DNA from 2 places in the Pseudomonas sp. KT_2_4 genome. Region 2 is predicted to be linked to the other one. Evidence: predicted binding sites of a transcription regulator. Region 2 holds the regulator's gene; the other holds the start of a gene.
The links. The regulator sigma-54, encoded in region 2, starts transcription at its own class of promoters, with help from an activator protein. The targets are predictions, from matches to a motif close to ANTGGCATNNANNTTGCTNT.
Positions count from the first base shown of each region.

Region 1: AB9N64_RS10395 (circularly permuted type 2 ATP-grasp protein) is a predicted target of sigma-54. The motif match lies at 1,460-1,479, and genes of this name have one in related genera.

Region 1 is NZ_CP166962.1:2,268,244-2,271,655, reverse strand. Features, by position in the region: gene AB9N64_RS10410 (START domain-containing protein) at 1-189, shown strand, start outside; gene AB9N64_RS10405 (hypothetical protein) at 293-529, shown strand; gene AB9N64_RS10400 (ribonuclease E inhibitor RraB) at 743-1,084, shown strand; gene AB9N64_RS10395 (circularly permuted type 2 ATP-grasp protein) at 1,512-2,921, shown strand; gene AB9N64_RS10390 (alpha-E domain-containing protein) at 2,926-3,412, shown strand, end outside.
Region 2 is NZ_CP166962.1:4,939,248-4,942,659, reverse strand. Features, by position in the region: gene lptA (lipopolysaccharide transport periplasmic protein LptA) at 1-525, shown strand, start outside; gene lptC (LPS export ABC transporter periplasmic protein LptC) at 1-5, shown strand, start outside; gene lptB (LPS export ABC transporter ATP-binding protein) at 525-1,250, shown strand; gene AB9N64_RS22730 (RNA polymerase factor sigma-54) at 1,435-2,928, shown strand; gene hpf (ribosome hibernation-promoting factor, HPF/YfiA family) at 3,004-3,309, shown strand; gene ptsN (PTS IIA-like nitrogen regulatory protein PtsN) at 3,320-3,412, shown strand, end outside.

The DNA.
Region 1 (3,412 bases), 2.7 Mb from region 2:
GGCTACGTGCGGGTTGCCCAGGTGGACGGTTTCTGGAAACTGGTGCCAAAGGGCGATAACCAGACCGAAGTCACCTACCAGGTACACACCGAGCCAGGTGGCAGCGTACCTTCGTGGCTGGCCAACAAGTTCGTGGTGGAAGCGCCGTTCAATACCTTGAAAGCCTTGAAAGAACACGCTGAAAAATAAGTGCAGTTGATCCGGTGCCTCCGGGCTTGAGCGGAACGTTTTGCGCGCCGCCAAGGTCCAGATACTTGTAAGCCCACCTATGGGTTTTATCGAGGAGGCACCGATGCAAACGTGGCAAATTACCTTCGTTGATGATCACGGTGAAAAGTCCGTGCAGCAGTTCACCTGCGAACAAAAGCCCAGCCTCGAAGACGCTGCGCATATGATTCGTGCGAAGCTGGTGCCGATTGCTGCCGAACTCGATCTCAATGACCTGGAAGGCCGGAAACCCGAGCCTACGGTCAAGATTCTCAAAGACCAGAACAGTATCCAGATTCTCGATATTTCTCCCTCCGTCTAAACATTTTTCACACGCCACACGAGCACCTCTGGTGGAGGTGATAGCTTCGCGCTACTCTGCAATCGAGATCAGCGAATGAATCGCTAAGGTCTGGTCTTGTCAGCTACATGCTTGTTTTCCTGCGGCGTTGTTATGCCGTGGTGCCCACGCCAGCAGGGCGCGGGGCTTCAGGAAGCACGGAAAGTCTATCCATCGGTTTGAGGAGGACGTTTCATGAGCACAGCCTATCAAGAAGACATCAGCACCAACGTACTGCGCCGCATGAAAGAAGGCGGCTTTGATTTCTCGCGTTTTCACCCCATCGAGTTCTACGCCATTTTCCCGGATGAGGAACGGGCGCGCAGGGCGGCGGGTCGATTTCGTGGGGAGTCCCTCAACGCTCAGGTCAGCGCGCGCGACGATGGCGCCTGGTACCTGGAACTGAGCAAAATCATGTTCGCAACCTACGACGGCATAGGAGATTTCGAGCAAGACTTTGAAGCAGTGGTCGAGCCCCTGGGAGGGATCATCGAAGGATGGGGCGTCAAGCAGGAGGTGCGTGGGTTACCCATGTAGTTGGTATTTATGAGCACCACAGCGTATCGGCTGACCTTTGGGTCGGCCGATTTTGTTTGGACGGCGTTTTACGTGCAAAAAAAAGCCACCCGGATAGGGTGGCGGAAAGGGAAGCTCAAGGGAGTAGATCAGTACACAAGTAACACGATATCGCTTGCACAAAAGGTTTCGCTGTAGGACGTCTCCTGTTCAGCCGATGGAGGTGATTATCCGCAGCGCCAGCCGGGCAGTGAAATCAACTCTGGCTATGCTGTTGATAGTCAAAGACCGCATTGCAATGAGGCGCGCGACGTGACCCAAGCCATTGTGCGCACCAGGACGGTGCGAGGAATGCGCTTGGATTATTCAACTGGTTGATTATTAAGTGTTTATGCCGCTGGCACGGGCCTTGCGAAGGTTCTTGCGTCCGGGTGACAAGGAGTACGGCATGATCCGCACTTATTACGATGAAATGTACGATGGGGCAGGGCAGGTTCGCCCCCATTATCGCGAGTTCGCCCGTTGGCTGGCCGACACCCCTGCCGAACTGCTGGCCCAGCGCCGGCGTGAAGCCGATTTGCTGTTCCACCGCGCCGGTATCACCTTCACCCTCTACGGGGACGAACAAGGCACCGAGCGCCTGATCCCCTTCGACACCATCCCCCGCAGCATTCCAGCGAGTGAATGGCGGATTGTCGAGCGCGGCTGCATCCAGCGGGTCAAGGCGCTGAACCTGTTCCTCGCCGACCTGTACCACGATCAACGCATCATCAAGGCCGGCATCATCCCCGCCGAACAGGTACTGGCCAACGAGCAATACCAGTTGGCAATGCAGGGCCTGGATTTGCACCGCGATATCTATTCGCACATCTCCGGGGTCGACCTCGTACGCGATGGCGACGGCACGTACTACGTGCTCGAGGACAACCTGCGCACGCCCAGCGGTGTCAGCTACATGCTTGAAGACCGCAAAATGATGATGCGTCTGTTCCCCGAGCTGTTCGCGGCCCAGCGCATCGCGCCCATCGACCATTACCCCAACCTGCTGCTCGACACCCTCAAAAGCGCCAGCCCCCTGGATAACCCCAGTGTGGTGGTACTGACGCCCGGGCGTTTCAATAGCGCGTTCTTCGAACATGCCTTCCTGGCTCGGGAAATGGGTGTGGAATTGGTAGAAGGTGCGGATTTGTTCGTGCGCGATGACCGTGTGTTCATGCGCACCACCGACGGGCCCAAGGCTGTCGATGTGATCTACCGTCGCCTTGATGATGCGTTCCTTGACCCGCTGGCCTTCAACCCGGACTCCATGCTCGGTGTGCCCGGCCTGCTCGCCGCCTACCGTTGCGGCAATGTGGTGCTGGCCAACGCCATTGGCACCGGGGTTGCGGACGACAAATCTGTGTATCCGTTCGTCACCGAGATGATTCGCTTCTACCTCGACGAAGAGCCGATCCTGCAGAACGTTCCGACCTTCCAATGCCGTAAGCCTGACGAATTGTCCCACGTACTGGCCAACCTGCCCGAGCTGGTGGTCAAGGAAACCCAGGGTTCCGGTGGTTACGGCATGTTGGTTGGACCGGCGTCTACCACGGCAGAAATCGAAGCGTTCCGGGCACGTATCAAGGCCAAGCCACACGCTTATATCGCGCAGCCGACCCTGTGCTTGTCTACCTGCCCGACTTTTGTCGAGAACGGCATCGCCCCGCGCCACATAGACCTGCGCCCTTTCGTGTTGTCCGGCAAGGAGACCCGCGTGGTACCGGGTGGCCTGACCCGCGTGGCGCTGCGCGAAGGCTCGCTGGTGGTCAACTCGTCCCAGGGCGGCGGAACCAAGGACACCTGGGTGGTCGAGGGCTGATGCCATGTTGAGTAGAACTGCCTCGGATTTGTACTGGATGTCGCGCTACCTGGAGCGTGCCGAAAACCTCGCGCGCATGCTCGATGTCAGCTATTCGCTGTCGCTGATGCCCCAGGACGGGCGCGGCGATGGCCTGCACGAGTTGGCCATGCCGCTGTTGATCACCGGCACCCTGGAGGATTACCACGAGCGCCATGGTCCATTGCACGCTGAACGCTTGCTGCACTTTTTTGCCCTGGACGCGGCCAACCCGGCGAGCATCTACAGCTGTCTGGGTGCGGCGCGGGCCAGCGCTCACGCTGTACGTGGGCGAATCACCGCCGACATGTGGGAAAACATCAATGCTACTTGGCTGGACATACGCGATATCGCCCAGCAGGGCCTGAGCCATTACGGCATGAGCCGGTTTTGTGAGTGGGTCAAGGAGCGCTCCCATCTGTTTCGGGGCGCCACTTACGGCACTATCATGCGCAACGATGCCTTCCGCTTTA
Region 2 (3,412 bases):
GTTAAAACCCTCCCTATTTTGCTCGGTCTGGGCGCAGCACTGGGAAGCGTGAGCGCCTGGGCTCTGCCGAACGATAGCCAGCAACCGATCCATATTTCGGCTGACGATGCACAGCTCGATGACAAGAAAGGTGTTGCCACCTATACAGGCGGCGTGATCATCACCCAGGGCTCGATGAAGATTACCGGCAACACGGTGACTCTGACGCGCACCCAGGCAGGCGACATTGACGTGGTGACGTCGGTGGGCAACCTGGCTTATTTCGAGCAGAAGCAGTCCGCTACCGACACCGGCCCGATGAAGGGCTACGGCAAGACTATCCAGTATCACGCCCAGCAGAATCGTATCGTGTTGATCGACCAGGCCAAGGTACTGAGCCCAGACGGCAACTCGACCGAAGGTGAAAAGATCACCTATGACACCGTCAAGCAGATCGCCAACGCCGGTCGCGCCAACGGCTCCAAGGTCACTGCACCGCGCCCGCGCATCGACATGGTTATCCAGCCGAAGAAGAAGGCCGAGTAATGGCAACCCTGAAAGCCCAGCATCTGGCCAAGGCCTATAAAAGCCGCCAGGTGGTACGCGACGTCAGCCTGTCGATCGACAGCGGCCAGATCGTCGGTTTGCTCGGCCCCAACGGTGCCGGCAAAACCACTTGCTTCTATATGATCGTCGGGCTGGTCCAGGCAGACCAGGGTCGTGTATTGATCGACGACCTGGATGTCAGCCATCAACCCATGCACGGTCGTGCACGGGCAGGTATTGGCTATCTTCCCCAGGAAGCGTCGATCTTCCGCAAACTGTCGGTAGCCGATAACATCATGGCGATTCTCGAGACCCGCAAGGAACTCGATCGCGATGGCCGCCGCCAGGAGCTGGAAAGCCTGCTGCAGGAATTCCACATCAACCATATTCGCGACAACCTCGGCATGAGCCTGTCCGGTGGTGAGCGCCGCCGCGTGGAAATCGCCCGCGCCCTGGCGACCGCGCCGAAATTCATCCTGCTGGATGAACCCTTTGCCGGTGTCGACCCGATTTCGGTGGGTGACATCAAGCAGATCATCCATCACCTCAAGGCCAAGGGCATTGGCGTGCTGATCACCGACCACAACGTGCGCGAAACCCTCGATATCTGCGAAACAGCGTATATCGTCAACGATGGTCAGCTGATTGCCGAAGGCGATGCCGAGACTATCCTGGCTAACGAGCTGGTGAAGGAAGTGTACCTGGGTCACGAGTTCCGCCTGTAAACACAGGGGTATCGCGCTTTTCCCTGGAGCGCGCGGGAGTCAATGGAAACCTCGGTTTTTTTATTGTTACCGCGCTCTAGGCAAAGGCCCCGAGATCAGGCATATAATTTGCTTATGTTTGGCGCTCACGCGCCCTGTCGTGGATGGCGCATTGCGCCGGCGAATAAGGTGTTAAGCCCCTGCCATGAAACCATCGCTAGTCCTGAGAATGGGCCAGCAGCTGACGATGACACCGCAGCTGCAACAGGCCATCCGCCTGCTCCAATTGTCGACCCTGGACCTGCAACAGGAAATCCAGGAGGCCCTGGAGTCCAATCCGATGCTCGAACGCCAGGAAGAAGGCGACGACTTCGATAATGCAGACCCGCTGGCCGACAACATCGAGCAAAAACCCAATCCCGACGTGCAGGAACCCTCCTATCAGGAAACCGCCCCGACGGTGGACAACCTGGAGGAAGGCGACTGGAACGAACGCATTCCCAACGAGCTTCCCGTGGACACCGCGTGGGAAGACGTCTACCAGACCAGCGCCAGCAGCCTGCCGAGCAACGATGATGACGAGTGGGACTTCACCACCCGTACGTCGGTGGGCGAGAGCCTGCAGAGCCACCTGTTGTGGCAACTGAACCTGGCGCCGATGTCCGATACCGATCGCCTGATCGCGGTCACCCTGATCGACTGCATCAACAACCAGGGCTACCTGGACGAAACCCTCGAGGAGATCCTTGAGGCCTTCGACCCGGAACTGGATATCGAACTGGACGAAATCGAAGCCGTCCTGCACCGCATCCAGCAATTCGAGCCCGCCGGCATTGGTGCCCGCACACTCAGCGAGTGCCTGTTGCTGCAACTGCGCCAATTGCCGGCCAAGACCCCATGGCTCACCGAAGCGCAACGCCTGGTCAGTGACTACATCGACCTGCTGGGCAGTCGCGACTACAGCCAACTGATGCGCCGTATGAAGCTCAAGGAAGATGACTTGCGCCAGGTCATCGAGCTGGTGCAAAGCCTCAACCCGCGCCCAGGCTCGCAGATCGAATCCAGCGAAGCCGAATACGTAGTGCCCGACGTCATCGTGCGCAAGGACAACGAACGTTGGCTGGTGGAGCTGAACCAGGAGTCGGTACCGCGCCTGCGGGTCAACCCGCAATACGCAGGTTTTGTGCGCCGCGCCGACACCAGCGCCGATAACACCTTCATGCGCAACCAGTTGCAGGAAGCGCGGTGGTTCATCAAGAGCCTGCAAAGCCGCAACGAAACCCTGATGAAAGTCGCAACCCAGATCGTCGAACACCAGCGCGGTTTTCTGGAGTACGGCGACGAGGCCATGAAGCCTCTCGTGCTGCACGACATCGCCGAAGCCGTCGGCATGCATGAATCGACGATTTCCCGGGTTACCACGCAGAAATTCATGCATACCCCACGGGGTATTTATGAGCTGAAATACTTTTTCTCCAGCCACGTCAGCACCTCTGAAGGCGGTGAATGCTCGTCCACGGCGATCCGCGCGATCATCAAAAAACTGGTTGCCGCTGAAAATCAGAAAAAGCCGTTGAGTGACAGCAAGATCGCTGGTTTACTGGAGGCACAAGGCATTCAGGTCGCCCGTCGAACCGTCGCCAAGTACCGCGAGTCCCTAGGGATCGCGCCATCCAGCGAGCGTAAGCGTTTGATGTGACGGGCGGGCCACAGCGTTCCAGTGGTGGGTATTCCTGCCCACCGCCTTATGCACTGGCAACGAAGGAGAAGCTGTATGCAAGTCAACATCAGTGGACACCAGCTGGTAGTCACCAAGCCCCTGCGTGAATACACCGAGAGCAAACTGAACAAGCTTGCGGGACATTTTGACAAGATCACCAACGTGCAGGTCACCATGGAGGTCGATAAGCTCAAGCAGAAAATCGAGGCCACCCTGCACGTACCGAATGCCAAGCTCGTTGCCAATGCAGAACATGAAGACATGTACGCGGCAATTGACTCGCTCTACGACAAGCTCGACCGCCAACTCATAAAGCATAAGGAAAAGAATCTGCACCTGATGCAAGGTACAGGTCGTTAACTCTCCCCCCATGATCCGACTTGAAACCATCCTGACCCCCGGCCGTTCCCTCGTGAACGTGCCGGGCGGCAGCAAGAAAAAAGCCCTCGAACAAATTGCCAAC